Rubrivirga marina: one gene and its partner. The protein of the gene in region 1 interacts with the protein of each later gene in a pairwise test. Links are inferred from orthologs where the notes say so. Each region holds a gene or a part of one and is shown on either strand. Other genes may lie near its edges. The genes, in order: tpiA and pepT.

Region 1 (14,659 bases):
TTCAACGTCGAGCGCGGCGAGCGCCAGTCGGTCGCCGACGTCCGGTTCGTCGGGAACGAGGTGTTCTCGGAGCGGACGCTCCGCAAGACGCTCTCGAACACACCCGAGAAGCGCTGGTGGCGGTTCTGGAAACGCGAGACGTTCGACGACGACGGCTTCCAGGAGGACCTCGCCAGCCTCGTCCGGTTCTACAACGACCGCGGTTACTACGGCGCCCGCGTCGTCAGCGACTCGGTGTTCACAGAGACGAACGGCGAGGGCGAGGAAGAGCTCGTGGTCCAGATCGAGGTCGAGGAGGGGCCGGAGTACCACATCCGCGACATCGTCTTCGAGGGCAACACGCTCTACACGGACGAGCAGCTCCAGTTCGCGCTCGGCCTCCAGCCCGGCGATGCCTACGACCGCACGCGGATCGAGCAGAACCTGTATTACACACAGGACAAGACGGACATCACGAGCCTCTACCAGGACCGCGGCTACTACGAGTTCTACATCGCGCCCGAGATCGTCGAGGCCCCGGGCGACTCGCTCGACCTCTACTTCGAGGTCACCGAGGGCGAGGTCTACGAGTTCGGCGAGGTCCGGATCGCGGGCAACACGCGGACGAAAGAGCACGTCATCCGCCGCGAGCTCCGGACGGTCCCGGGTCAGCCGTACAGCCGGCAGGCCATCGAGCGGAGCGTCCGCGAGCTCTCGACGCTGAACTACTTCGACCCGGCCAGCTTCGGCGCCGGCCCGACCATCAACGTCAACGAGGAGGACAAGACGGTCGACCTCGTCTACAACCTCGCCGAGACGTCGTCGGATCAGCTCGAGCTCTCGGGAGGCTACGGCGGCTCGGGCATCGGGCTGATCCTCTCGGCCCGCGTGACGTTCGCCAACTTCTCCGTCCAGAACCTCTTGGAAGGCTTCGACGGTGGGATGCCGACGGGCGACGGGCAGCAGCTCTCGCTCCAGGTCCAGACGTACGGCACGCGGGCGCAGATCTACTCGCTCTCGTTTACCGAGCCATGGTTCCGTGGCCAGGCCACACCGGCCGGGTTCGCCCTCTCGTACCGCCGCCAGGAGTTCTCCTCGCTGACCTCGACGACGCAGGGCCTCTACTCGACCGCGGGCGCCTCGGTGTTCTACCGGCAGCGGCTGAAGTGGCCCGACGACTTCTTCGTGACGGGGACGAACCTCGGCTACCGGCTCTACAACGTCCGGGGCCTGAGCTCCTCATTCCTCCCCGAGGGCGTGAGCCAGGAGGTCACGCTCAGCCAGTCGATCTCGCGCAACGCGCTCGACAACCCGACCTTCCCGCAGAGCGGGTCGCAGGTCGGCCTGACGGTGACGGTCGCCCCGCCGATCGGCGACTTTATCCAGTACCACAAGTGGGACCTCCAGACGGCGTTCTATACGCCGGTCGTCGGGCGGCTCACGGCGTCGGTCCGGACGCAGTTCGGCTACATCGGGTCGCTGACGGGCGACGACGTGCGGTTCCAGCGCTTCCTCGTCGGCGGCACGCCGTTGGAGGCGAGCGGGACGTCGAGCATCTCGCGCGGCTTCGGCAAGGACCTCGTGTTCCTCCGGGGCTACCCCATCGAGGCCATCGGTCCCCGCCAGAACGGGCAGAGCGTCGGCGGCCGGATCCTCAACAAGTACGAGGCGGAGCTCGGCATCCTCCTGTTCCAGACGCCGCAGCTCTCGCTCGCCCCGTACCTCTTCGCCGACGCGGCGAACACGTACAACGGGTTCGAGGACTACGACCCGTCCCGGCTGTACCGCGCCGCCGGCGTCGGCGCCCGGATCTTCCTGCCGATCCTCGGGCTGGTGGACCTGAACATGGGCTACCAGATCGACCCGTACGCGCCGCTGGACACGTCGGCCGGGGCCATTGAGGATGCCCAGCCCGGCTGGCGCTTCCAGTTCTCGCTCGGCGGGCGGTAGGCTTGCGGTCCTCCGTCTTCCTCGTCGCCCCATTGATCCCCATGCGCACGCCGATCGTCCTCGCCGCTCTCTTCGCTGTCCTCGCCGCGCCCGCGTCGCTGGCCCAGCAGACGATCGGGTTCATCGACTCGTCGACGATCCTGCCGCAGATGCCCGAGTTCCAGTCGGCCCAGCAGGAGCTCGACCGGCTCACGCAGCAGTGGCAGGCCGAGGTCCAGACCGTCGCGCTCGAGGCCGAGCAGATGGCGGACCGGTTCGCGGCCCGCGAGATCCTCTACACCGACGACGAGCGCGAGGCCCAGCTTGAGGCCATCGAGGCCAAGCGGGAGGAGCGCGACGCGCTGCGCAGCCGCTACTTCGGGCCGCAGGGCGAGCTCTTCCGCGAGCAGCAGACGCAGCTCCGCCCGGCCCAGGAGCGCCTCCTCGCGGCCATCGAGGTCGTCGCGGAGGAGGGCGACTACGACTACATCTTCGACCGGGCCGGCGAGTACCTCTTCCTCTACACCCGCCCCCGCAACAACGTGACCGACCTCGTGCTCGAAGAGCTCGGGATCGGGCTCGGCGCCGCCGGGCTCACCGGCACGAGCGGCTAAGACACGGCCGTTCACCCGACCGTCCCCCACGACATTCCCATGACCCTCCGCCGACTCCTCCTCCTCTCCTTCGCCGTCGCCCTCGCGCCGGCCGCCCTCGCGCAGCCGATGAAGGTCGGCTTCGTCGACACGGACCAGATCGTGATCCGGATGCCGGCCTTCGCCGACGTCCAGCAGCAGCTCCAGCAGCAGCAGCAGGCCGTCGGCCAGCGCGTGGCCGTGGTCCAGGACTCGCTCCAGCAGGTGTTCAACACGAAGCTCGAGGAGTACCAGACCTTCGACCAGAGCGCCGTGGCGACCGACGCCGCGCGCCAGGAGCGCCAGCAGGAGCTCCTCCAGATCCGCAACGACATCGAGCAGGCCGAGGTCCAGGGCCTCCAGTACCTCTCGTACGCCGAGGCCCGGCTCCTCCAGCCCGTCCTCAACCGGATCGACCAGGCCATCCAGGCCGAGGCCGAGGCGGGCGGCTACGACCTCGTGCTCCCGACGGTCGCCAACAACGCGCCCGTCTTCCTGTACCGGAGCGAGCGCGTCGACGACCTCACCGTGTCGATCATGAACCGGCTCGGGATCGACCCGAACGCCGCGCCGGTCGGCCAGCCGCAGCAGCCCCCGGCCCCGCCGATCGACCCGCCGAGCACCGGCGCCGGCCAGTAGGCCCGCCTCGGTGACCCGTCCGACGGGCGCCGCTTCTTCGGAGGCGGCGCCCGTTTTCGTTGGGGCCGGCCATGCCTCGGCGCGATGGACACCCCGTATCCTGTCCGGCCCTCTCCCGACCCCGATGAGCACCCAGACCGTCTCCGCCGACACCGCCGCCGACGTCCGCCGCGTCACGACGCAGACGCTCCAGGCCATGCGCGCCGAGGGGACGCCCATCGCCATGCTCACGGCCTACGACTACACGTCGGCCCGGCTCCTCGACGAGGCCGGAGTCGACGTGCTCCTCGTCGGCGACTCGGCCTCGAACGTGATGGCGGGCCACGAGACGACGCTCCCGATCACGCTCGACCAGATGATCTACCACGCCCAGTGCGTGGTCCGCGGCGTGAACCGCGCGCTGGTCGTGGTGGACCTCCCGTTCGGGGCGTACCAGGGGTCGAGCCGCGAGGCGCTCCGCTCGGCGATCCGCGTGATGAAGGAGACCGGGGCGCACGCGGTGAAGCTGGAGGGCGGGGCCGGCGTGCTCCAGTCCGTAAAGCGGATCCTCGGCGCCGGCATCCCGGTCATGGGCCACCTCGGCCTCACGCCCCAGAGCATCTACAAGTTCGGGACCTACAAGGTGCGGGCCCGCGACGTCGAGGAGGCCGACGCGCTCCGCCGCGACCTCCGCGCCCTCGCCGAGGCGGGCGCGTTCGGCGTCGTCTTGGAGAAGATCCCGGCCGAGCTGGCGGCCGAGCTGACCGAGAGCGTCGACGTGCCCACGATCGGGATCGGCGCCGGCGTCGGGTGCAGCGGGCAGGTCCTCGTGACGCACGACCTCCTCGGGCTGACGAAGGACTTCAACCCGCGCTTCGTCCGCCACTACGCCGACCTCGCCGGCACCGTCACCGGGGCGGTCGGGCGGTACGTCGAGGACGTCCGCCGGCGGGCGTTCCCTGGGGACGAGGAGAGTTACTAGACCGGTCGTCGGGGGCGCCGCCCCGGCCGGGGACCCTTCCGGACTCTCCATCCCCGCCGCGCCCGACCGGTGCGATCTTTCCGTCCCCTCTCCGCCGCCCGTGACCCGTCCTGACCCGCTCGACGCACCGGCCGACCGGCCGCTCGTCCTCGTCTCCAACGACGACGGGATTGACGCAGCGGGGATCGCGGCCCTCGCGGCGGCCCTCGACGGGATCGGCACGGTCGCCGTGGTGGCGCCGTTCGCCGAGCAGAGCGCCGTCGGCCACGCGATCACCGTCCGCGACCCGATGCGGGTCCACCCGTGGGTGTTCGACGGGCCGAGCGGGCCGGTCTGGGCCCGCGCCGTGACGGGCACCCCGGCCGACTGCATCAAGATCGCGGCGCAGCGGCTGCTCCCGCGCCCGCCCGACCTCGTCGTCTCCGGCATCAACCACGGGCCGAACACGGCCGTCAACGTGATGTACTCGGGGACGGTCAGCGCGGCGACGGAGGGGACGATCCTCGGCATCCCGTCGTTCGCCGTCTCCCACGACGCGTGGCGCCCGACGGACTTCGAGACGGCCGGCCACGTCGCCCGCCAGATCGCCGAGCGCGTCCTCGCAGGTGGGCTCCCCGACGGCGTGCTCCTCAACGTCAACGTGCCCGACGTCCCGCTCGGCGAACTCGCCGGGATCCGCACGACGCGGCAGGCGCGGGCGCGCTGGGAGGAGGAGTTCGAGGAGCGCTTCGACCCGACGCAGCGGCCCTACTACTGGCTCGGCGGCCGGTTCATCGACCTCGACGACGGCCCCGACACCGACCTCGCGGCGATCCGGGACGGCTACGTCTCGATCACGCCGCTCCAGCTCGACCTCACGGCGCACGCCCACCTCGACCGCGTCCGCGCCCTCACCGACTCGATCCCGACCGATGGCTGACATGCCCGCCCCCGGCGACCCCGCGCCGCCCTTCGAGGGGACCGACCAGACCGGCGAGACCGTCCGCCTCGCGGACTTCGCCGGCCGGCCGCTCGCCCTCTACTTCTACCCCAAGGACGACACGCCGGGCTGCACCAAGCAGGCCTGCAACCTCCGCGACAACCTCGGCGCCCTCGCCGAGGCGGGCGTGGCCGTCGTCGGCGTCTCGGCCGACTCGACCGAGAGCCACGAGCGGTTCGCCGACAAGTACGACCTCCCGTTCCCGCTCCTGGCCGACCCGGACCAAGACATTCTCGAGGCCTACGGCGCCTGGGGGGAGAAGAACCTCTATGGCAAAAAGTCGATGGGCATCAAGCGGACGACGTTCCTGATCGGCCCCGACGGCGTGGTCCTCCACGTGTTCAAGCGGCCCAAGACCGCCGCTCACGCCGAGGAGATCCTCGCCAAGCTCGACTCGCTCACCGCCTGACCGAGATGGACCGCCCCTCCCTCGACCCTGTGGACGGCGCGCCGGCCGCTCCCGCCGAAGTCGTCAGCGACGGGCGGGAGGCGGCCGTGCCCGACGACGTCTTCCGACGTGCGTTCCAGTCGTCGTTCGGTTTGGGGATGCTCCTCGAGGCGGACGGCGGCATCCGGGCGTTGAGCGATGCCGCATCCGCCTACTACTCGTCGCGTGGTGCGGCCCTCGGGACCTCCATTTACGACGCGCCGTGGTGGGACGAGCCCGACCGGGTCCGTGAGAGCGTTCATCTCGCGCGAGGCGGGGTGCTCGACCGGTTCTACGCGCCCGTGACCCGCGACGGCGCGCGCCGGACGCTCCTGGTGGACATCCAGAGCGTGGAAGGGCCCGCCGACGAGACGTGGCTTCTTTTCGAAGCGCGCGACGTCACGACGCTGCTCGCGTCGGAGCGCCAACTCCACGATCTCAACGCGCAACTCGATCGCGAGCGGGCGCTCCTTCGGGCCGTCATCGACGCGACCCCCGACGCCCTCTGCGCCGTCGACGCCGATGGGAGGCTGTCGGTCGTGAACGAGGCGTGGCGGAGGACGGCGGCTGCTACCCTGCCCGAGACCCCGTCGATCGGAGAGGACCACGCCGGCACGAGTCCCCAATCGGAGGCGTGGCGGCGAGCGCTCAATGGCGACGCCGTCCGCAAGCGGATCGCTGTCAGGTCGGCCGAGGCTCCCCGATGGTTCGACGCGTCGTTCGTCCCCGTGCGTACGGCCGACGGGCGGGTCGCCGGGGCCGCCCTCGTCGGGCGCGACGTGACGGCCGAGGTCGACGCCGCGCGGCTGCACGTCGCGCTCAAGGGCGCCAGCGCCCACCCGGTGACGCTCCACCCCGACGGTCGAGTCGAGGCGCCGGGCCTGCTCGATGACGTGGTCTCGCTCGACGCGATAGTCCACCGGATGGACGCTGCCGAGACGCTCCGGGAGTCGTTTGAGCAGGCGCTGGCCGAGCCTGGGAGCGCCGTGGACCTCCCGTTCCATCTCGACGGAGTCCCGTATCGGCTGAGGGGGCGCTCCATCGCTGTGGGGGAGGAGGTACGGATCAGCGGCGTCGTGTACCGGGGCGAGGCTCTGCCCGTTGAGACGGCCGAGGACCGGTGGGCCGACCTCCTCGCGAACGCCGGGTGGGGCGGCGCCCAGCCGGTCGAGTTGGTTCCAACGGCGGAGGCCGGAGGCCCCCCTGACGCGACCCGCGTGGCGGGCCGGGTCTCCGCGCTCCGCCGGACGGCGCTCCTCGACTCGCCGCCGTCCGAGGCGTTCGACACCCTCACGCGTCTCGTGTCGGAGTCGCTCGGCGTGCCGGTCTCCCTGATCTCCCTCGTCGACGAGGACCGGCAGTTCTTCAAGAGCCAGGTCGGCCTCGGTGGCGCCGTGGCCGACGCGCGCGAGACGCCGCTCACGCACTCGTTCTGCCAGCACGTCGCCAACGAACGGCGCCCGCTGGTCGTGGCCGACGCCCGTCAGTCGACGCGCCTCGCCGGCAACCCCGCCATCGACGACCTCGACGTGGTGGCCTACCTCGGCGTGCCCGTCGCGGCCCCCGACGGCCACGTCATCGGCGCCCTCTGCGCCATCGACCACGAGCCCCACGACTGGACCGAGGACGACGTCCGCGCCCTCTCGTCGCTCGCCGAAGTCGTCACGGCCGAGGTCGCCGCCCACTCCCCGAACTCACCCGATCGACTCTGATGCTTGTCGCTGGAAACTGGAAGATGAACCTCGGCCACGCCGACGCGGTCGGCCTTGCGGCCGACGTCGTGCAGGTCACGGCCGACGCGACCGACGCAGTCGGCGTGGCGGTCTGCCCGCCCGCCGTGTGGCTCGACGCCGTCGCCGAGCGCCTGCGCGACAGCGGGGTCCGCCTCGGCGCACAGAACGTCCACCCCGAAGAGTCTGGCGCGTTCACGGGCGAGGTGTCGCCGCCGATGCTCCGGGACCTCGGCGTCCACTACGTCATCGTGGGCCACTCCGAGCGCCGCCAGCTCTTCGGTGAGACGAGCGCGTTCGCCGCCGAGAAGGTGCGCTCGGCCCAGGCCGCCGGCCTCGTCCCGATCCTCTGCGTCGGCGAGACGCTCGACGAGCGGGAGGCCGGCGACGCCGAGGCAACGGTGCTCGACCAACTCGCGGCGTCGCTCGACGGCGTCGAGGCGGGCGACCTCGTCGTCGCCTACGAGCCGGTCTGGGCCATCGGCACGGGGCGGACGGCCTCGCCGGAGCAGGCGCAGGCCATGCACGCGGCGATCCGCGGCGCGCTGGCCGATCGGTTCACCGGCGGCGACGGCATCGAGATCCTGTATGGCGGGAGCGTCAAGCCGGGCAACGCGGCCGAGCTGTTCGCCCAGCCCGACCTCGACGGAGCGCTCGTCGGCGGCGCGAGCCTCGACGCCGAGTCGTTCGCGGCGATCGTGGCGGCGGCGCGGGAGGCCCGGTAGCGGCCGGCGCCGGGATCCGCGGATGGGGCATCTGCCGTTCGGGCGGAGGCCGCGGGTCCCGTGCGGTCGGTTCCCTTTCTCACCGTCGCGTCCCGCACGCCCCTCCATGACGAGCTGCCGTCTCGGCCTCTGCGCCCTCCTCGCGGGGTTGGCGGGGCTCGCCGGGTGCGCGGGGTCCGGCCCGGCCCGGCCTCCTCTCGACGCGGGCGCCGCCGCGTACCGGGCCGGCGAGCCCGTGTTCGTCCTCGACGCCGTCGCCAGCGTCCGCGACGACGCGCCCGGCCTCGACGTGTACCTCGGCGTCCCGCCCGCCTCCCTCGTCTTCCGCCAGACCGCCGACTCCCTCACGGCTGTCGCCGGATGGATCGTGACGGTCGAGCAGGAGGGGGGCGCCCCGCGCTCCGCGTCTCCGCGCGACACCTTCCGGGTGGGCACGTCGGACGCGGCACGGTCGGCCGTCCCAGAATGGCGGGTCGAGCGGTTCGACGTGCCGCCCGGCGAGTACGTCGTCCGCGCCGTGTTGGAGGATCTGACGAGTGACCGGACCGCCGAGCGGCGGCTCGACCTCCGGGTCCCGCCTCCGTCCGGTGCGCCCGCTCTCGGCGGCCTCCGCCTCGAAGCCGAGGCCGTCGACGGCGCTGTCGATCCCGTCGACGCGTCGTCGGTCCCGGCCGGGCTCGACTCGCTTCGCGCCATCGTCCAGGCGACCGGCGTGCCCGACGGCGCGACGACGGAGCTCTCGGTCGTCCGCGTCCGCGCCGACGACGAGCCGGCCCAGCGGCTCGACGGGTTAACGCCCAATCAGGCGAGCCTCGCCGCGCGCGGCGTCGACCTGTCAGACGTCGACACCGTGCAGGCCGTCCGCCAAACGATCCTCAACCCGTCCGAGGCGCTCGATGTGGAGGCGCCGCTCCCCGCGCTCGGGCCCGGCGTGTACCGTGCCCGCGTCCGCCTCGTCGCGCCCGACGGGACGCCGCTCGACGAGTCCGACCGGCTGTTCGTCGTCCGCCGCCGTGATTACCCGCTGGTGACCCGCCTCGGCGACCTCGTGGGCCCGCTCGTGTACGTCGCCACGCCCGGCGAGCTCGACCCGCTCGTCGAGGCGGAGGACCCCGAGGCGCTGCGCCGCGCGTTCGACCGGTTCTGGGGCGAGGAGATGGACGACCGACGATTGGCGGCGGCCACGGTCCGCGCCTACTACGAGCGGGTCGAGGAGGCCAACCGACTGTTCGCGACCTACAAGGACGGGTGGAAGACGGACCCCGGGATGCTCTACGTCCTGCTCGGCGCGCCGCGCTACGTCGAGGCGACCCCGACCGGCGAGCGCTGGAGCTACGCCATCGGCGGGGGCCAGCCGTCCGTGTTCGTGTTCGAGCGGACGGCCGGGCGCATCTACGAGAACGCTCCGTTCCGCGTCCTCACGCTGGAGCGGAGCCGCGTGTACCACGACCTGTTCCGCCGGCTCCAGCGTCAGTGGCGCACCGGCATCGTGCCGTAGCTCCCTCCGCCTCGACGCCGAGGCGGCGCGGGTCAGTCGTCAGAGGACGCCGCCTTCGTCGCGGGCTTCGACTCCTTCTTTTTCGGCTCGGCCTTTTTCGAGTCGCCGTCGCCGGACGACTCGCCCTTCGACTCGGACGATCCGTCCTTGCCCTTGCGGGCGTAGTCGGTGAGGTAGAAGCCGTCGCCCTTGAACTGGAGGCCGGCGCCGCCGGAGATCACGCGCTGGACGGGCGCGCCGGTGTCCGGGTCCTCGGTGAGCGCGGGGTCGGAGATCTTCTGGAACACCTCGAACGTGGTCCCGTCGGGACGGCGGTAGACGTAGGTCGGCATGGGGAGTCGGTGGGGCGGGGGGATCCCCCGGGTGGGGGAGTCGGGCTCTAGCGGCGGGCGACGCGCGGGAGGTCGGCGGGGACGGGGCCGAAGCCCCACGCCTGGGCCGCCTCGCCCGGCGGCGTGCGGACCGCCCCGGCGACGGCGTCGGCCAGCGCGGGGCGGACCTCTCGGATCCGGGTGTTCCGGCGCGACGGGTTGACCCGGTTGGTCAGGAGAACGACGAAGAGGTTCTGGTCGGGGTCGATCCAGATCGAGGTCCCGGTGAAGCCGGTGTGGCCGAACGACCGCGGCCCGAACTCGTCGCCGGCCGACGTGTCGCCGTGGTTGACCATCCACCCGAGGCCGGTGGGGTACGTGCTCCGGAGGCGGACGCGCTCGGTGAACTCGTCGATGGTCGTCCGGCGGAAGAGGCGCGTGCCGTAGCCCTCGCCACCGTTGGCGAGCGTGAACGCGAACCGGGCCATGTCGGAGGCCGTCGAGAACAGGCCGGCGTGGCCGGCGACGCCGTCGAACACCGAGGCGGCCTCGTCGTGGACCTCGCCCTGGAGGGTCCGCCCGCGCCAGACGTCGTCGCGCTCGGTCGGCGCCGCGTCCGGGTCGCGGACGCCGACGGGCCGGAAGCCGGTGCTCCGCATCCCCAGCGGCTCGAACACGGCCTCGTCGAAGAGCCGGTCGATGGGCTCGCCGGTGATCGACTGGAGGACCTCGCCGAGCACGATCATGTCGAAGTCGCTGTAGCGCGAGCGGGTCCCGGGCGGGTACTGGAGCGTGTCGGCGTAGATGAAGTCGAGGGCTGCGCGGCGGTCGAGGAGGCCGTGGGCGTAGAACGGGTACCACGGCCGCTGGCCGGCCGAGTGGGAGAGGAGTTGGCGGACCGTGACGTACTGCTTGCCGAGCGGCCGGAACCGCGGGAGGTAGTCGGCGACGGGCGCGTCGAGGTCGAGCCGGCCGTCCTCCACGAGCCGCATCGCGGCGGCCGTCGTCCCGACGACCTTCGTGAGCGAGGCGAGGTCGTAGGGGGTGTCGGGCGTCGTCGGGGCGCCACCCCGCGTGAGCTGGCCGTAGCCCCGGAGCCGAAGGAGGACGCCGTCGCGGCCGACGGCGACGGCCCCGCCGGGGAACGCGCCCGAGCGGAGCGCCCGCTCCATGACGGCGTCGACGCGGGCGGCCGCCTCGGCGTCGAGGCCGGCCTCCTCGGGGGCGCCCGACCGGAGCGCCTGCTGGCGGTAGCGGACGCCGTCGCCAGCGGCGGCCAGTCCGGCCACGCCGTGCGGCAGCGAGCCGGCGACCTCGATCTGTCCGGCGATGGCCTGCGCCGCCGCCATCTGCGCCGTCGCCGAGCGGTCGTGGGCGACGACGAACGCCTCGGGCCGGCGCAGTCCCGCGGCCAGCCGCGCGTCGCCGAAGGCCACGAGGACCGCGGGCGTGCGGTCGTTGAGGGCGCGCACGAAGGCCCGGTGCCGCGCCGAGAGCTCCCCGTCGGTGTCGGGGAACGCGGCGAGGACGACCACGTCGGCGTCGCCGGCGGCGTCGAGGGCGTCGGCGTAGCGGGCCGGTTCCGTGCCGAGGCCGAGGCGGGCGTAGGAGGCGGGGCGGTCGGGCGAGAGGCCGTCGGCGAGCGCGTTGGCGAAGTAGAGCCCACGCTCGGCGTCGGCGGACGGGTCGAGGAGGACGGTGAACACGGGGCCTCCTGCCGGCCCGACGAGCGGGAGCAGGCCCTGCTCGCGTTGGATGACCGTGACGCTCCGCCGTGCGACCTCGGCGGCGAGGAGGTCCGAGCGGTGGAGGAGCGAGGCCGAGGGCGTCCGCCACGGGTCGATCTGGAGGCCCCCGCCGGTGCCGTCCGCGCCCCGGCGGGACGGCGGGGCCAGCTCGAGGCCGCTCCACACCTTCGCCGCGAGGACCCGCCGCGAGGCGTCGCGGACCCGCTGCGCGTCGAGCGTGCCCATGCGGAGCGCGCGCGCGAGCGAGTCATAGGCCGCGCGTGGCGAGGCCGAGACGATCTGGTCGGCTCCGTCCTCGATGGCAGCGACCGCGCCCTCGCCGAGGCGGCCTACCTCGGCGACGACGAGCCCGTTGTAGCCATTCCGCTGCTTCACCTCGGTCACCAACGCCGGGCTCGCCACGTGGACCTCCATCAGCCCCGCGCTGGCGAGGGCGTCAAGGGCGTCGAGGCCAGTCTCGTCGAGGAGCCGGGCGGAGGGGAGCACCCGCCCCTCACGGAGGCCCCGGACGAGGGCCTGCTCGACATCGCCGCCGGGCGTCGGGCCGAAATCGGAGGCGCCGGCGGCGAGGACGAGTGCGGTGCCGGGGGTCTGGATGCCGAGTCCGCGCGCGGCCTGCGCGCGCGCCTTCCCCGTCATGAACGCGAGGTCCGGACGGCCGCTCGCCGCGAGCTGGCGGGCCGCCGCCGTCGTGGGGCCGTCGAACGTCGGCCGCTCCGCCTCGGTCTCGAGCGCGACCGGGAGCGGGGCAGAGGCCTGCCACGCGCGCAGCCGGCGGAGGTGCGCCTCCGTCGATCGCGGCGACACCACCACACGCCCTACGCGACCCGCTCGTACGGCGGCGTCCAACCCCGGCGCGTCGTCGGGGGCGGCGATCAGCTGGCCGATCGCCGCGTCGAGCGACAGCGTGTCGGCGACGCGCGCGGCGGGCGACTCCGCACGCGTCCAGGGCGCGGGGACCGTCGCCCGTGGCGCGGTGACGGGGACGGTGGTGGAGGACCAGAGGGCCGCCCAGGCGAGCCCGATGGCCACGGCGACCTTGACGAGGAAAGACATGCGGGTGCGGGGTCCGGGGGGACGCGCCATCGGGTGGCAAGGTAGCGTCCAGAGCCACCTCGAACGGGCGCCTTTTCCGAACGGGAGACCGGGGCTCGACCGTGCGCCGGTTCGGGGTTAGCGCGGCCGGACGGTCGCGAAGCCGCCGTCGACGGACAGCGTCTGGCCCGTGACCCACCCGCTCGCGTCGCGGTTGAGGAGGAACGCGAGTGCGTCCCTGAGGTCGTCGGGCTCGCCGATCCGCCCGAGCGGGTGGAGCTTCGCCGACGCCTCGACGGCCTGCTCGGTCGCCACGAGCCGGCCCGCGAGCGGCGTCCGCACGAGCCCGGGCGCGACGGCATTCACGCGGACCCCCTTCGGGGCGTACGTCGCCGCCGCGGCACGAACGAGCCCTTCGACGCCGGCCTTCGCCGCGGCGATCGCTTCGTGGTTCGAAAGCCCGTAGCGGCCGGCCACGCTCGACATCAGCACGATGGACCCGCCCTCCGGGTCGCGGTTGCTCTGCATCGCCTTCGCCGCCGCGCGGACGAGGTAAAAGGCCGTCTTGAGGTTCATGGTGAGCGTCTCGTCGAACTCGTCGGGCGAGGTCGCGTGGGCCGGCTTCAGGAGGATCGACCCGACGAGGTTGATCGCCCCGTCGATCCGCCCGTACTCCTTGACGGCCGCGTCGACCAGTCCGGAGACGGCGTCGGCGTCGGTCGCGTCGAGCGTGAACGCCTTGGCGCCGGTCTCGTCGGCGAGCGCGCTGAGGCGGTCGGCGTCGCGGGCGCCGAGGACGACGGTGGCGCCGTCGGCGGCGAGCCGCCGCGCGAGGGGCGCACCGATGCCGCCGGTCCCGCCGAGGAGGAGGTAGATGGGAGCGCTCATGGCTGGAGGACGGTGTCGATGACGTGGACCACGCCGTTGTCGGCGTCGAGGTCGGCGTCGGTGATCTGGGCCGTGGTGCCGCCCGAACGGACCGCCAAGCCACCGTCCTGTTCGAGGAACGCGAGCTCCGTCCCGGCCATGGACTCGATCGAGAGCTCCGGGAAGACGTCGACCGACAGCATCCGCGTGGGGAGCGCGTGGGCGAGGAGCGCCTCACGAGCCGCGTCGGGATTCGCCTCCAGGGCTGCGATCGCATCGTCGCCGAGGACGGCGAACGCGTCGTCGGACGGAGCGAAGAGGGTGTAGGCCGTCGAGGTGTCCGCGAGCGTCTCGTTCAGTCCGGAGGCCTGGAGGAGTCGGGCGAGCGTGCGGAGGCGGGGGCTGGTGCTCACGATGTCCGCGACCGACTGGCGGCCCGCGTCGTCGGGCGGGGTGAGGACCGTCGTCGTGTCGGAGGGCGCCGGGTCCGCCTCGGGAGCGGAGTCGGAGCAGCCGGCGGTGAGGGCCGCGAGCAGCAGCGTGAGGGCGAGGCGCATGGTCAGGCGAGCGAGACGAGGTCGGGGACGAAGGCGCGCAGCGTGGCGTAGAGCCGGCGCAGCGGGAGGCCGACAACGTTGAAGTAGTCGCCGTCGATCCGCTCCACGAACACGGCCCCCAGGTCGTCCTGGATCCCATACGAGCCCGCCTTGTCGCGCGGCGAGCCCGTCGCGACGTAGGCCGCGATCTCGTCGTCCGTCAGGTCCGCGAACGTGACGTGGGTGCGTTCGAACGCCGTCGTCTCCCGTCCCCCGAGCCGAAGCGCGATCCCGGTCGCGACCGTGTGCGTGCGCCCGGCGAGCCGGCGGAGGGTCCGGGCCGCCTCGGCGTCGTCGGCGGGCTTGCCGAGGACCTCGCCGTCGAGGACCACGACGGTGTCGGCGGCCAGGACGAGCGCGCCGTCGGGCGGGAGGGCGCGGGCCTTGCGGAGGGCGACCTCGGCGGCGGCGGGGCCCGGGTCGAGGCCCTCCGGCCACGTCTCGTCGGCGTCGGTGGGGCGGACGCCGAACGTGAGCCCGAGGCGGGCGAGGAGGTCGCGGCGCCGCGGCGAGGCGGACGCGAGGACGAGCGGGCAGGCGAGGGCGATCATGGGCACGCGGGGTCGCCCCAAGATCGCTCGCCTAGTACGCCGGGCGGGCGGC
Region 2 (14,654 bases), 350 kb from region 1 along the record:
GTCGGCGTCGGTGTAGGCGACGACAGGGGCGCGGGCCGCGGCGACGCCGCTCCGGAGGGCCACGCCCTTCCCGCGGTTCTCGGCGTGGTGGACGACGCGAACGTGCGGGTCGGCCAGGGCGATCCGGTCGGCCAGGGCGCCGGTCCCGTCGTCCGAGCCGTCGTCCACGATCACAAGCTCCCAGGCGGGGTCGATGTCCTGGAGCGGTCCGCGAGCCTGGGCGACGGCGTCCTCAAGGTTCTCGACCTCGTTGAAGGCGGGGAGGACGAGGGAGACGGCGGGCGGCATGCCGGAAGATCCGACCGCGCGCGCCCGGGCGCCGGTCAAGACCACGCGACTCTGCCCGGGGTGCCGCCGAGGCAGGCGACCTCGGTACGATCGGCGGTCAGGTCGTCGGCTCTACATTGCTGGAGTTCGCCTTCGCGGGTTCGTATGTGTGTCGAGCAGACCCTCCGTCCCGGCAAGCATGGCACGCGCCACCTCGTGGACCGCTTCGGCGACCCCTTCGTGTGCGTCCACTACCGCGCCGACGGTGGGACGGGTCATGGACGACCGCGAGTGACGCCCCTGGCCGGACACGGTGGTCGTCGGCCCCGTGGTGCAAGGGAGGCGGACATGGCGCGGCGGGTCAAGTGGGCCGGCGGCACCTGGGACGGACGGTGGAAGGCGGGGCGGTTGTGTGCGGGTGCCGTTCGACGTCTCGGTCTACTGGACCGAATGGCTCAGCTCGGCAGTCACCGGATGCAGAGAGGGCCGCCAAACTCGGCGATGACTAGGCGTCACGGCATAATTCAGTATATGTCAATCTCCAAATAACATACTGTGAATGAAATGCGTAAATATTTTCTAATAATAATTCTTGCTTCGGGATGTTTTTGTTTGGCGCGCCAAGCTAGTGCGGCAATAGATGGGTTGCGTAATCGTGGCAGTATAACAGTACTGGTTGATGCGTTTGGGTCGAGCGCAGACTTGCATCAAGACTGGGGCTATTCAGCCCTGATCGAGTACGGAGGGAAGAGGATTCTTTTTGACACCGGCAACGACTCGGCCGGTTTCGAGAGGAACGTCCGGCAGCTAGGAGTGGAACTGGGTCGCCTGGATGCGGTGGTAGTCTCGCATCGTCACGGCGATCATACGTCCGGGCTTCGCTACCTACTAGCCGTAAATCCCACGGTCAAGGTTTACGTGCCGGACGATGAGGCGTTTGGAGGACCCACTCCATCCATCTTCTTCAGGCAACCTGATTCGTCGCTTCCTACGGAGATGCGCTACTTCAACGGCGTATTGCCTGGGTTGATCCCCCATGGGAGCGCGTGGGCTGGAGCGAACTTTGTCCACGTCTCGGACAGTACAGAGATAGCGCCAGGCTTCTGGTTGGTTAGGAATGTTTCCAATACTCATCAATTTGGCGAGACGTCAGAGCTGTCACTGGTTGTCGACACCGAAAATGGCCAGGTAGTGCTAGTCGGATGTTCTCATCCAGGAATTGAACAAATTATTGCCTCGGTGAAAAGGCACAGTCCGGATATATCGATGATTGTCGGGGGGCTGCATCTCGTTACCACACCGCAGCGAGAAATTGAACGGCTCGCCGTGTCGCTCCGTGAGACGTGGAAGATCGGCCGCATTGCGCCAGGCCACTGTACTGGAGAGCTTGCATTTGCAGTACTCAGACGTGTATTTGGCCTCGGTTATGTGTATGCAGGTGTGGGGTCGGTGATCGATTTGCCCTGATCTTTGCCTTTGCCTCGTATTCGGGCAGCTGTAGTCCTTGGCAATGGGCTACCACTGCGCCCGAGAAGGCGCCACCTGGCGCGCGGCACAACTCAGTTGTTGGGCTGCTCTCCCCTAAACCCCGGACGGCCGGCAATACAATGAACCAGCTTGCACGCCTTTTCGCCGCGTTGGTGCTAAGCCCCCTCTTTGGGGTCTCCCTCTCAAGCGCTTCTTGCGCGCAAGGAGCCCCCGGTGGGGCCGCAGAGGAAACGATCGTTCGGGCCCTCGACGAGGAGGAGCGCCAAGCCGTCCTGGCCGGGGACACCGCCGCGTTGGAGGGGTTGTGGTCGGAGGCCCTCATCGTCAACAACCCGCAGAGCCGCGTCTCCGTCAGCCGGGGAGACGTACTCGATCTGGTGAAGCGCGGGCTGATCCGGTACGCCACTTTCGAGCGGCGGGTCGAGGAGGTCCGTCGGAACGGGGACGTGGTCGTCGTCATGGGCACCGAGTCGGTCGTACCGGCCGGTGACGCCCCCCTGGCGGGACAGACGGTGCAGCGGCGGTTCACGAACGTCTGGATGAAGGAGGAAGGGACGTGGCGGATGATCGCCCGTCACGCGAACGTCGTACCGTCGAACTGAGAGCCGAGGCGACCGATCCCGCGCTTGCAGGCCGCCCCGGCGCGTCAGCGTTCGGTCTTCTACGGTCGTCGGCGCGTCCTCCGCGCCGTCCGGCCGCCGTGCCGCGTGTGGCGGCTGAATCGCCACTCAGTGGGCGGCGCGTCCTGTCCATGAGGGTTCGCCTCGCGTGGACGACTCCACCAGCCTCGGGCGTCGTGTCGGGAGGACTGACGGCTCCAGGCAAACCCGACACTCCCCCGAGGCCGATGGAGGGCAGGGGCCCGCCATCATCAGCGACCTCCTGATCGCCCCGTTTCGCACCGTCGCGTGCCCCGGAGTGAAGGGTGCGGCTGTGCCATGGAACGCGGGTACCCCCCTCGTCTTCATGAGACGATCCCCTTCACTCGTCGGCCTCGCGGTGTTCGGGGGCATGCTGACGACACCCGCCGCGCAGGAGGTCACGACGCGCCAGCCCGTGCCGTACGACGGAGGGGGCGATACGACGGCCTGTCCCTTTTCGCGGACGCTCCCGGGCTCGAATGGGTCTTCCTCAAGCGGGCTCTCCACTCCAACGCGGCCATCGGGTACCACGAGCAGGGCCACGATGAGATCTGCTACGTCCTGAGCGGCACTGGCGAGCTGACGATGAACGGATCGACGTCCATGGTGGGCCCCGGGATGGCGATCCTCACGCGGACCGGGAGCTCACATGGCTTCCGACAGATCGGCGAGGAGGACCTGGTGAGCCTCATCGTCTACAGGCAGGAGGGGCTCTAAGTCTACCGTGGAGGCCGCGCCGTCCGGTCTGGGTCTCCCGTCCGCGGCGTCCTGAGGGCTTCGCATCGGCTCCGCAACGGACGTCCCCGAGTGGCCCGATGCCTCCGCCTCGGTCGATGGCTCGGTGGGTCCGGTCCGTCGTCGGGGCCGCGCAGTCGGAGGGCGTTCCTGGACGCGCAGGAGGTCAGACGGGATGCGTGGGGTCGACAAGTGATCAGATGTATTCTGCGGTCCCCCGCCGGCCGACCCCACTCCGCAGATCCGACCATGACCGCCCGCCTCGCCCTGGTAGCGCTCCTAGGAAGCGCGCTCCTCGCCACCGCCGCCGTCGCCCAGGACGTCCCGCTCGTCTACGACGTCGAGCACACGGGCGCGAACTGCCCGCCCCCGCCGCTCCCCGGCTGGCAGCAGCTCCCCGAGATCGCCAGTCTTCCGGACCCGTTCGAGTGGTCCGACGGGAGCGGCCGGATCACGGCCTTCTCGGACTGGCAGTGCCGGCGGGCCGAGATCCTGAAAGAGATCGGGTACTACGAGGCCGGCTACAAGCCGGCGCCGCCGAGCGATGAGAACCTCGACGTGAGCTACGCCGGCGGTCAGCTCACGATCACCGTCACTGAAGGGACCCGGTCGCTGACGATGACGGCGCCAGTCAACGTGCCGTCTGGCGACGGGCCGTTCCCGGCCGTCATCGGCGTGGCCGGTCCGACGGGGAGCCTCCCGTCCGACATCTTCACCGGCCGGGACGTCGCGACCGTCCAGTTCAACGTCGGCGACATCTCGGGCGACACGCACGGCGGGAGCCGAAGCGGGCCGTACTACGGCCTGTACCCGGAGGGGAACTCGTACGGCGCCAGCGTCGGCAAGATGACGGCGTGGGCGTGGGGCATCAGCCGGATCATCGACGCCATCGAGCGGACGCCAGAGCTCAACATCGACCCGTCGCACCTCGCGGTGACGGGGTGCTCGTTCGCCGGAAAGATCGCCCTCTTCACGGGGGCGCAGGACGAGCGGATCGCCCTGACGATCGCCCAGGAGCCGGGTGGGGGCGGCGCCGCGGCGTGGCGCGTTTCGGCCGCCCTGCCCTACGAGGTCGAGAGCCTCAACCGGACGAATGGGTCGTGGTTCAGCCGGACGTTCATCACGCTCTTCGGCGGCCAGCCCGAGACGCTCCCCTACGACCACCACGAACTGATGGCGCTGGTGGCGCCCCGCGCGCTCCTCGTCCTCAACAACCCGAGCATCGACTGGCTCGCGGCCGAGTCGGCGGACGTGTCGAACGCGGCCGCGAAGGAGGTCTGGACCGGGCTCGGCGTCCCGGACCGGTTCGGGTACTCGATCGTCGGGGGCAGCCACTGCCAGCTCCCGGCCAGCCAGCGGCCGCAGGTCGAGGCGTTCGTCGACAAGTTCCTCCTCGGCGACACCGAGGCGGACACCGACGTCGCGACCACGCCCTACGAGGCCGACCTCTCGGAGTGGATCCCATGGACCACGCCGGAGCTCGCGATGAACGTGTCGACGGGCGACGGCCCCGAGGCGGACACGGCCAGCCTGCGCCCGAACCGCCCGAACCCATTCGGCGGCGGGACGGCGATCGACTACGTGGTCCGCGAGCCCGGCCCCGTGACGCTCGAGGTGTTCGACACGCTGGGCCGGCGCGTCCGCACGCTCGTCCACGGCGTCCGTGCGAGCGGCGAGCACACCGCGACGTGGGCTGGACAGGATGACGCCGGCCAGGCCCTCCCGGCCGGCCTCTACGTCTACCGCCTCCGCATCGACGGCGTGGACGAGGCCCGGACGATGGTCCGCTTCTAGGGCGTCCGCCTCCATATGACGCCCGAGGCGGAGGGGGCTGGCTCCGCCCGCCTCGGTCAGCCCGCGGGCGTGAGCGTGAGCGTCCACTCCGTCGGGCCCGGCAGGAAGGGGCTCGGGCGGCCCTCGACCCAGTCGTCGTGGCCGGCGCCCCAGTAGGGGGACAGGAAGTGGCCGGCCTGGCCGCCGGGCATCTGGAAGATCCCGCGGTCCTCGTGGCCCGGCGACACGACCATCCGCTGCGACGCGCCGAAGTCGGGGCCCGAGACGCGCGGCATGCGCTGGTCGCCGAACTGGGGGACGGCCGGCATAACGAGCCGGTCGCCGAGGCCGGGGAGGGCGGAGGCCATCGGGTGCTCCATCCGGAGCGTGTTCGCCGCGCCCCACGACGCCTGTGAGAGCACGTCGTGCTGGTCGGCCACGTCGTCGGCCGCGTCTTCGAGGAGGGCCTGCCAGCTCGCGTGGCCGGAGGGGAGGAGGTGGGTCGGGCGCTCCGTGACGAGGGCCCACACCGGCGTCTCGTCGCGCGCCGGGAGGTCGGCGCGCGGAGCGCGGGCGCGGACGGGCGCCATCAGCGGGGGGAGCACGCGCTCGACCACGGCCTCGCGGAACTCCTTCGTCAGCCGGTACCCGACGTCGCCGGGCGCGGCGCGCCCGCTCCAGGCGTCGAGGAGGACGCGGAGCGAGTCGCGGTCCGTCGTCGGCTCGGCCTCGGCGAGCGTCTGGAGGAAGAGGTCGCGCCAGCGGCCCATCAGCACGGCGCGGTCGTCGAGCTGGATGCCGAGGAGGTCCTGTTCCGAGATCGGCGGCGTGAGGGCGCGGAGGCCGTCGCGGATCTGGCGGGCGCGGGCGCCGTGGGCGTAGTTGTCGTCGCCGATGACCGCGAGGGCCTCGCCCGAGACGACGCGGGCGTTGGCCGTCCACAGCCGGCCGTCTTCCGGGTCGGTGACGCGGGGCACGTCGCTCGGCGGGAGGAAGCCGGCCCACCGTGCGTTTGGGTCGGTCGAGTCGACCGGCCGCCGGCCGTCGCGGCCGGCGCGGAGCGGGATCTGCCCCGCAATCGTCCACCCGATCCGCCCGGCCCGGTCGCCGGCGGTGAAGTTCTGCGCCGGGATGCCCGAGCGGTTGGCCGCGTCGAGCGCGTCGTCGAGCGTCGTCGCCGTCTCGACGTCGAGGAGCGCGAGGTTCGTGGCCTCGGGCCGGTGGACCGACCACTGCACGGCGTAGGCCGTCCCGTCGGCGTCGCGCGCCGTGACCGGGCCCCAGGGCGTGTCGACCACGACCAGTTGGCGGACGTCCCCGCCCACAGCCACGTCGATCCGTAGCGTGTCGACGGCGACGCTCCCGGAGTCGGTGAGCACGTGGCCGGGCCGGTCTGGGGCGTCCACGAGGCGGACGTAGTCGATAAAGTCGCCGTACGAGTTGGTGAAGCCCCAGGCCACGTCGCCGTTGCTCCCGACCACCACGAGCGGTGCGCCGGGCAGGGTCACGCCCGTCACGCGGCGCCCGCCGTAGACCAGCGACGCACGGAACCAGATGTGGGGGAGCCGGAGCCCGAGGTGCATGTCGTCGGCGACGATGGCGCTACCGGTCTCGCTGAGGTCCCCCGCGACGGCCCAGTTGTTCGAGCCCGGCGTCGGCGGGTCGGCGACCGCGCCCGCCTCGGCGCCGAGGCGGAAGCCCTCGAGCTGGTCCGGGGCGGGGATTGGAGGCGGGGCGATCGCGTCGCCCTGGATGGGCGCGTCCCAGTCGTCGCCGCGGGGCGTGAGGAAGTCGGCGAGGGCCTCGGGGAGCGCGGCGGCGACGGCCTCCCGCTCGAGCTCGACCCCGAACCCGCCGTCGAACTGAAGGTCGAGGACCATGGCGTAGGCAGCGAGGATCGAGTCCTCCGGCCGCCACGGTGCCGGCTCCTGGCGGAGGGCGAGGTATTCGAACGGCCGCGCGTCGAGGGCCTCCCGCCCGGCGTTGACGCCGTCGACGTAGGCGTCGAGGACGGCCCGCTGGTCGGGGGGCAGCGCGGCGACGCTTGCGAGGGCCCGCTCGCGGAAGCGGTGGCCGGCGAGCGTCGAGTCGGTCCGCCACGTGGCCTCGCCGAGGAGCGCCGAGAGCTCGCCGGCGGGCGCCCGCCGGAGGAGGTCCATCTGGAAGTACCGCTCTTGCGCGTGGACGTAGCCCAGCGCGCGGGCCGCGTCGGGCCGGGTCGCGGCCGTGATCGTCGGCACGCCGGCCGCGTCGCGCTCGACGGTCACGGGCGCCGACAGGCCGGCGAGGGCGTGCTCGCCGTCGAGGTGGGGCAGGCTGCCGCGCAGCGCGCCCCACACGCCGACGGCGCCGAGGAGGGCGAGCAGCACGACGGCGGCGAGCAGGATGGCGAGGAGGCGCTTCATGGGTGCGGGTCCGTCAGGGGGGACCGGATGGTACAAACGGGCGTACACCGAGCCCATCCGCCCCACGCCCCTCATGCCTAGCCGCAACGTGTACCACGTCGTCCCCCGCGAGGAGCGGTGGGGCGTTCGCCTCGAAGGATCGCCGTCGCTCTCGTTCGAGACCGACGACCGAGACGCCGCCGTCGACCGCGCCGCCGGCTACGTCCGCCAGCTCGGCGCCGGCCGCGTCGTCGTCCACGGCGACTCGGGGCAGATCGAGACGGTCCACACGTTCGACCAACTCCCGCCCGAGCACGGGTCGTGGCGCGAGGCCGTGCTCTCGAAGCCGGTCTATGCAGCTGTCGGTGCCATCGCGCTCGTGGCCTTCGGCTACGGCCTCAGCCGACGGCTGACCTAGCGACCCCGCCCGCCTCGGCGAGGGGTGGGAAGCGGGCGCGAGGTCTCTGGACAGGTCCCCTCCTCGCGTGAGGAGGGCTGCCCGTCGAGCCGCCCGTCGAGCCGCCCGAGGCGGACCTAGTCGTCGGAGAACTTCGGCATCTGCCGCACCCGCTCCGTCTCCTGCTCGCGGACCTGCTCTTGCACGGCCTCGTTCTCCCAGCCGCGCGTGATGAGGACCGTCGCCAGGACCGACAGGCCGAGCATGAGGCCGACGAGGACGGCGACGAACGTGCGAGTCTGCGTGCGGGAGAGCGGCATGATTGGCGCGGAGCGGTCCCCAAAGAAACCGCCCGCGCAGATCCGTGATCCGCGAAGCCTCTGTGGCGACGCTACCCCGCGGCCCCGCTCGCCTCGGCGCCCCACTGGCGGACGAGCGCGTGAGTGTAGGCCAGCGTCCGCTCGAGGTTCTGGACCGTGTTCCACTCGAACCGGCTGTGGAAGTCGTGGCCGCCCGTGAACACGTTGGGGCAGGGGAGGCCCTTCTCAGAGAGCCGCGCCCCGTCGGTCCCGCCCCGGACGGCCTCGAACTCGGGCTCGAATCCCATCGCCCGCGCGGCCTCGACGGCGACGGAGATCGCCCGTGGGTCGACGGCCTCGATGTACGAGCGCATGTTGCGGTAGCTCTCGGTGATCGTGAGGTCCGTGCCCGCGCCTGGGAACCGCTCGCCGATCTCGGTGGCCAACCGGCGGACGCGCTCGCGCTTGGCGTCCATCGCCGCGTCGTCGTGGTCGCGGAGGAGGACCTTGACCGTCGCCCGCTCGGTCGTGGCGTCGACCGTGTGCGGGTGGAGGTAGCCCTCGCGGTCGCCCGTCGTCTCGGGCGCGGGGTCGCCGGCCAGGCCCTCGACGAACGCGGCGGCGACGCGCGCGGCGTTGACCATGACGCCCTTCGCGTAGCCCGGATGGACACCCACGCCGTCGACCGTGAACACGGCCTCGGCCGCGTTGAACGTCTCGACGCTGAGCACGTCGGTCCCGCTCCCATCGAGCGTGTAGGCCACGTCGGCGCCGAGGCGGGCGAGGTCCAGCTTGTCGGTCCCCTTGCCGATCTCCTCGTCGGGCGTGAAAAGGATCCGGAGCGTGGGGCGGGCCGCGGGCCGCTCGCCGATCGTGACGGCGTCCTCGTCGGCGCGTACGAGGTCCTCTACCAGTTGCATGATCGCGGCGACGCCCGCCTTGTCGTCGGAGCCGAGGAGCGTCGTCCCGTCGCTCGTGACCAGGTCGTGGCCGACGTGGCGGGCGAGAGCCGGCTGGCGGTCGGCGTCGAGCCGGAGGTCGGGCGCGGCGGGGAAGGTCACGGGGCCGCCGTCGTAGTCGGGGTGGATCTGGGGGCGGACGTTCTCCCCCGGCGCGTCCGGCGACGTGTCGACGTGGGCGACGAGGGCGACGACGGGCAGGGCCTCCGCCTCGGCAGGAGGCAGGGGAGAGGGCAACGTGGCGAAGACGTAGCCCCACGCGTCCATCTCGGCGTCGAGGCCGAGCGCCGTCAGCTCCTCGACCAAGAGCCGACTGAGATCTTTCTGGCGCTCCGTCGAGGGGAACGTGTCGGAGGCGGGGTCGGAGGTCGTGTAGACCTCGGCGTAGCGGCAGAACCGCGCGGCGACGGACGGGAGCACGACGTCGCGCCAGGGGAGGGGGGAGGACATGACGGATCGAGAAGGGGAGGTCGAGGATAGAACGATCTGTGGGCCGTCGGTCGAGCGGGGCCGGCGGCGGCGGCTCCTCGCCGGACGTCTCATCGTTTCTCCATCGACCCGGGGAGCGGCTAGATTTGTCCCCCCCACCCGATTCCGTGCCCGACCCCGCCACCGCTCCTGCCCGCCGCGCCGAGACCGACGCCGATCTCCGGCGCGTCATCCTCGACCACGCCAGACACCTCCTCGTCGCCGACGGCTACGAGGCGCTCTCGATGCGAAAGATCGCGGGGTCCGTCGGGTGCAGCGCGACGAGCATCTACCTCCATTTCGAGAACAAGGACGCGCTCACGCACGCACTCATCTCGGAGGGCATGGACCGGCTCCACGACGCGCTCACGGACGCGGCCGACGAGTCCGTCGACCCGCCGGACCGGCTCGACGCCCTCTCCCGGGCCTACGTCCGATTCGGGCTCGACAACCCGGAATACTACGAGGTCATGTTCCAGCTCCACCCGGAGCGGATGGCCCGGTACCCGGCCGAGGACTACCGCCGTGCCCGCCGAAACGTCGAGCTGTTCGGCGAGACCATCGAGGCCGGCATCGCCGACGGGTCGCTCGCGGCGCCGAGCCCGCCCGACGTGGCCTCGGCCGTGCTCTGGACCGCGCTCCACGGCCTCGTCTCGCTCCACCTCGCGCGTCGCGTCGACGTTCGCCTCGCCGGCGACGACCTCGTCGACGCGGCCGTCCGTCAGTCGCTCGCGCCGTTCGCCGTCGGCTGATCGGAACATTCCGACACGCCTGACGATCTTCCCCCGTTTAACGGAAGCCCTTCCGACTCACCGACTTCGCCCCATGGCCCTCCAGATCCACACCGCCCCCTCCGACACGGACGGACGGGTCGTCCTCGGCAAGACGCTCCCGGAGCTCCTCGACGAGGCCGTCGAGCGCTACCCCAACCCGTCCGGGTTCAACCAGCCGGCCGGCGAGGGCTGGCAGACGCTGTCCAACGGCGCGTTCCGCGACGCGGCCGACGAGGTCGCCCTCGGCCTCCTCGCCTCCGGCCTGGAGCGCGGCGACCACGTCGCGTTCTTCATGGACAGCGACCTGTACTTCGCGATGGCCGACTTCGGGACGCTCATCGCGGGGATCGTCAACGTCCCGCTCTATACGACCTACGCGCCGGAGAACCTCGTCTATGTCACCACGCACGGCGAGGCCAAGGCCATGTTCGTGACGAACGAGGAGATGCTGGCCAACTTCGCCGGCTGGGCCGATCAGGTCCCCGACGTCAAGCTGGTCATCCTCGCCGAGGGCACGGGCAGTGGCGCCTCGCTGCCCGAGGGCGTCCGCCTGATGACGCTCGACGACCTGCGAGCCGAGGGCAAGCGGGTCCGGACGGCGACCCCGAACCGGCCCGACGAGCTCCGCGACATGATCGAGCCCGGCGACCTCGCCACGCTCATCTACACCTCCGGCACGACGGGCCAGCCGAAGGGCGTCATGCTCACGCACGAGAATATCTCGTCGAACAGCTACGCCGCGTTCACGGGACTCGCGACGCTGGGCCACCAGGAGGAGGTCGCGCTGACGTTCCTCCCGATGACCCATATCTACGCGCGGATGCTCTCGTTCGCGAACGTCGCGTGGGGCCACTCGATCTATTACTCGGACCCCGACCAGCTCGTCGGGCACCTCCCCTCCGTCCGCCCGACGATGATGGCGACGGTCCCGCGTGTGCTCGAGAAGGTGTTCGACAAGGTCCTCCTCGGCGTGTCCGAGGCAGAGGGCCTCAAGGCCAAGATCGCCGGGTGGGCCTTCGACCGGGCCCAGCACTACGACCTCCAGAAGGAGCCGGCCGGCCTCGACGCGCTCCAGCACGGCCTGGCCGACAAGCTGGTCTACTCGAAGCTCCGCGAGCGGCTCGGGTTCACGCGCGTGAAGGCGCTCTCGGTCGGCGGCGCGGCGCTGCGGCAGGACCTCGCCAACGCCTTCAACGCCTTCGGCATCCCGACCTACCAGGGCTACGGCCTCACCGAGACGAGCCCGGTCATCACGACCAACGGGCCGGGCTTCAACAAGGCCGGGACCGTCGGGCCGCCGATCGCGGGCGTCGAGGTGGCCATCGCCGAGGACGGCGAGATCCTCACGCGCGGGCCCCACGTCATGCAGGGCTACTACAAGGCGCAGGACAAGACCGACGAGGTCATCGACGACGACGGCTGGTTCCACACCGGCGACATCGGCGAGTTCACGCCCGATGGGTTCCTCAAGATCACGGACCGCAAGAAGGCCCTCTTCAAGCTGTCGACGGGCAAGTACGTCATCCCGCAGCCCATCGAGAACGCGCTCACGGAGAGCCCCCTCATCGAGCAGGCCGTGGTCGTGGGGAACAGCCAGAAGTTCTGCACGGCGCTCATCTTCCCGAACATGGAGGCGCTGCCGGTGTGGGCTCGGCAGCACGGCGTGACGGCGTCGGGCGAGGCGCTTCTGAAGGACCCCACGGTCCAGGCCGAGTTCGAGCGGCTCGTGAGCGAGGCCAACGCGGGCATGGACCACTGGAGCCAGGTCCAGCGCTTCCGCCTCGTGCCCGAGCTGATGACGGTCGAGAACGAACTCCTAACGCCGACCATGAAGGTCAAGCGCGGGGCCGTCAACAAGCAGTACGAAGGGTCGATCGACGACATGTACAAGGCGTCGGTGTCGAGCGGCCACGGCGGCGCCTCGGTCGTCGCCTAGCGTCGGCCGGTTCCACCTCGGGGCGCCGGCGGACGTCGCCGGCGCCCCGTTCGATGTCGGGGCCGCACGTGGGCCCCGGCGGGCAGGGTGGATCCGGGGGGGGAGCCGACGGGGACGCTCATCCTCGTCTTCGCGGAACGGCTGCCGCCCTGCGGCATCCAACGGAAAGGCGGTCCGGCAGGCGAACCTGGGCGGCTTAACAGTGTTAACCTTTCGTCACCCTGCCCGCCCTGCCATGGACCCCACCGTCTCCACCCCCGGCGCCTCGGGGGACGGCACCTCGGCCCCGGCCGCCGCGCCCGCCGCCTCCCCGGAAGCGCTTGCGGCCCTCTCCGCCTCGGGCGTCGACCTCGACCGGCTGGCGGCCGCGTTTGGCCAGATGGACGAGGCGGCCGTCGCGGCCTCGCTCAAGGGCCTCGAACGCGCGGCAGCCGGCCCCGCCGCCTACGAGCCGCCCGCACCCGACGGCGACTTTTTCGACATCGACGGCTTGATCTCAGAGGCGCAGCGGGCCAAGATGGCCGAGCTCCGCCGGTTCATGGAGGAGGGGGTCGAGCCCGTCATCAACGAGGCGTGGTTGGGCGACCGGACGCCGCTCGACGTGCTCGTCCCGGGCTTTCAGAAGCTCGACCTCCTGACCGCGATCTACGGCGAGGACCTCGAGACGCGCGAGCCCAACGGCTCCGTGATGGAGGGGCTCCTCACGATGGAGATCGCGCGCGTCGACGTGAGCACGGCGACGTTCTTCGGCGTCCACTCCGGCCTCGCGATGCAGTCGGTCCTCGTCTGCGGCAGCGACGAGCAGAAGGCCGAGTGGCTGCCCAAGATGCGCGCGTGGGACGTGATCGGCGCCTTCGGCCTGACCGAGCCCGAGGTGGGCAGCGCCATCGCCGGGGGCGTCACGACGACGGCCCGGCGGGAGGGCGACGAGTGGGTCCTGAACGGCCAGAAAAAGTGGATCGGCAACGCGACGTTCGCCGACGTCGTCGTGATCTGGGCGCGCGACGAGGCCGACGGCCAGGTCAAGGGCTTCCTCGTCCAGCCCCAGTGCCACGAGGGCTACTCCGTCGAGAAGATCCGCGGCAAGATCGCGCTCCGGGCCGTCGAGAACGGCCTCATCACGCTGAGCGACTGCCGCGTCCCCGACTCCGACCGGCTCCAGAAGGCCGACTCGTTCGCCGATGTCGCCGAGGTCCTCAAGCTGACGCGGGCGGGCGTGGCGTGGCAGGCCGTTGGCTGCGCGATGGGGGCCTACGAGCGGAGCCAGCGCTACGCCACGACGCGCCTCCAGTTCGGCCGGCCGATCGCCCAGTTCCAGCTCATCCAGGACAAGCTGGTCCACATGCTCGGCAACGTGACGGCGCTCCAGACCATGTGCCTCCGGCTGAGCCAGCTCCAAGACGCCGGCCGGATGACCGACGCGCAGGCGTCGCTCGCCAAGGTCTACACCGCCGCCCGCTGCCGCGACGTCGTGGCGCTCGCCCGCGACCTCCACGGGGGCAATGGCATCCTCATCGACAACCACGTCGCCCGCGCCTTCGCCGACACGGAGGCCATCTACTCCTACGAGGGCACGAACGAGATCAACTCCCTCATCGTCGGCCGCCACGTCACCGGCCTCGGCGCCTTCGTCTAGCCCTTTCCGCGGGCGGCCCGCGCCGCCCGCGCTCCGATTCCTCTGATCTCTTCCTCCGACCCGATGGAAACCCCGACCCTCACCTCCAACGGCACCGACGCTGGCACGGCCGAGACGCCGTTCTGGGCCCACAAGCCGTTCAAGACCGCCGCCGTCCTCGGTGCCGGCGTCATGGGCAGCCAGATCGCCGCCCACCTCGCGAACGCCGGCCTCGACGTGCTCCTCCTCGACGTCACGCCCGAGTCGATCGGCCGCGAGGGGAAGAAGAACGACCTCGTCGAGGGCGCCTTCAAGGACGCGACCCGGATGAAGCCGGACCCGTTCATGTCGGAAGACGCCCAGAGCCGGATCGCGCTCGGCAACTTCGACGACGACTTCGACAAGATCGCCGAGGCCGACTGGGTCATCGAGGTCGTGGTCGAGCGGATGGGCATCAAGCAGCAGGTGATGGAGCGGATCGAGGCGGCCGCCAGCGACACGGCGGTGATCTCGACCAACACGTCGGGCCTGCCGATCGGTCAGATCGCCGAGGGCCGCTCGGACGCGTTCAAGCGGCGCTTCCTCGGGACCCACTTTTTCAACCCGCCGCGCTACCTCAAGCTGTTCGAGGTCATCCCGACCGAGGACACCGATCCGGAGGTGATGGCGCGCGTGTCGTCGTTCGCCCGCGTCCACCTTGGCAAGGGGATCGTGGTGGCCAAGGACACGCCGAACTTTATCGGCAACCGGATCGGGACGTACGCCATGCTCGGCGCCGTCGAGCAGTTCGAGACCGGCGACTTCTCGATCGAGGAGATCGACGCGCTCACGGGCACGCTCATCGGGCACGCCAAGAGCGCCACGTTCCGCACGGCCGACGTGGTCGGCCTCGACACGCTCCGCCACGTCACGGCCAACC

Evidence for each region.
Region 2: the proteins of tpiA (region 1) and pepT interact in binary tests that used the Escherichia coli proteins (3 or more experiments, as listed by UniProt). The link is inferred for Rubrivirga marina from one-to-one orthologs.

The regions. Positions count from the first base shown.
Region 1 is NZ_MQWD01000001.1:3,295,214-3,309,872, reverse strand. Bases 6,130-9,129 are described here. They hold tpiA (triose-phosphate isomerase), read left to right. Parts: upstream 6,130-7,257; coding sequence 7,258-8,001; downstream 8,002-9,129. Other genes in these bases: BSZ37_RS13970 (GWxTD domain-containing protein), read left to right, coding at 8,108-9,129; BSZ37_RS13980 (GAF domain-containing protein), read left to right, coding at 6,130-7,258. Outside these bases: outer membrane protein assembly factor BamA, read left to right, coding at 1-1,929; BSZ37_RS14005 (OmpH/Skp family outer membrane protein), read left to right, coding at 1,971-2,522; BSZ37_RS14000 (OmpH/Skp family outer membrane protein), read left to right, coding at 2,562-3,179; panB (3-methyl-2-oxobutanoate hydroxymethyltransferase), read left to right, coding at 3,304-4,140; 5'/3'-nucleotidase SurE, read left to right, coding at 4,241-5,059; bcp (thioredoxin-dependent thiol peroxidase), read left to right, coding at 5,052-5,528; more of BSZ37_RS13980, read left to right, coding at 5,534-6,129; more of BSZ37_RS13970, read left to right, coding at 9,130-9,499; BSZ37_RS13965 (FmdB family zinc ribbon protein), read right to left, coding at 9,532-9,831; BSZ37_RS13960 (serine hydrolase), read right to left, coding at 9,879-12,614; BSZ37_RS13955 (SDR family NAD(P)-dependent oxidoreductase), read right to left, coding at 12,732-13,481; BSZ37_RS13950 (fasciclin domain-containing protein), read right to left, coding at 13,478-14,017; BSZ37_RS13945 (Maf family protein), read right to left, coding at 14,020-14,607; BSZ37_RS13940 (apolipoprotein N-acyltransferase), read right to left, coding at 14,639-14,659. UniProt on the Escherichia coli protein: Involved in the gluconeogenesis. Catalyzes stereospecifically the conversion of dihydroxyacetone phosphate (DHAP) to D-glyceraldehyde-3-phosphate (G3P).
Region 2 is NZ_MQWD01000001.1:3,646,131-3,660,784, reverse strand. The notes cover bases 7,236-10,230. They hold pepT (peptidase T), read right to left. Parts: upstream 9,394-10,230; coding sequence 8,077-9,393; downstream 7,236-8,076. Other genes in these bases: BSZ37_RS15480 (TetR/AcrR family transcriptional regulator), read left to right, coding at 9,540-10,163; BSZ37_RS15490 (hypothetical protein), read right to left, coding at 7,823-8,005; BSZ37_RS15495 (DUF2188 domain-containing protein), read left to right, coding at 7,383-7,706; BSZ37_RS15500 (penicillin acylase family protein), read right to left, coding at 7,236-7,309. Outside these bases: BSZ37_RS15525 (glycosyltransferase family 2 protein), read right to left, coding at 1-288; BSZ37_RS15520 (MBL fold metallo-hydrolase), read left to right, coding at 970-1,734; BSZ37_RS15515 (nuclear transport factor 2 family protein), read left to right, coding at 1,875-2,357; BSZ37_RS22870 (cupin domain-containing protein), read left to right, coding at 2,694-3,113; BSZ37_RS15505 (glucuronyl esterase domain-containing protein), read left to right, coding at 3,381-4,925; more of BSZ37_RS15500, read right to left, coding at 4,982-7,235; BSZ37_RS15475 (AMP-dependent synthetase/ligase), read left to right, coding at 10,237-12,120; BSZ37_RS15470 (acyl-CoA dehydrogenase family protein), read left to right, coding at 12,356-13,756; BSZ37_RS15465 (3-hydroxyacyl-CoA dehydrogenase/enoyl-CoA hydratase family protein), read left to right, coding at 13,820-14,654. UniProt on the Escherichia coli protein: Cleaves the N-terminal amino acid of tripeptides.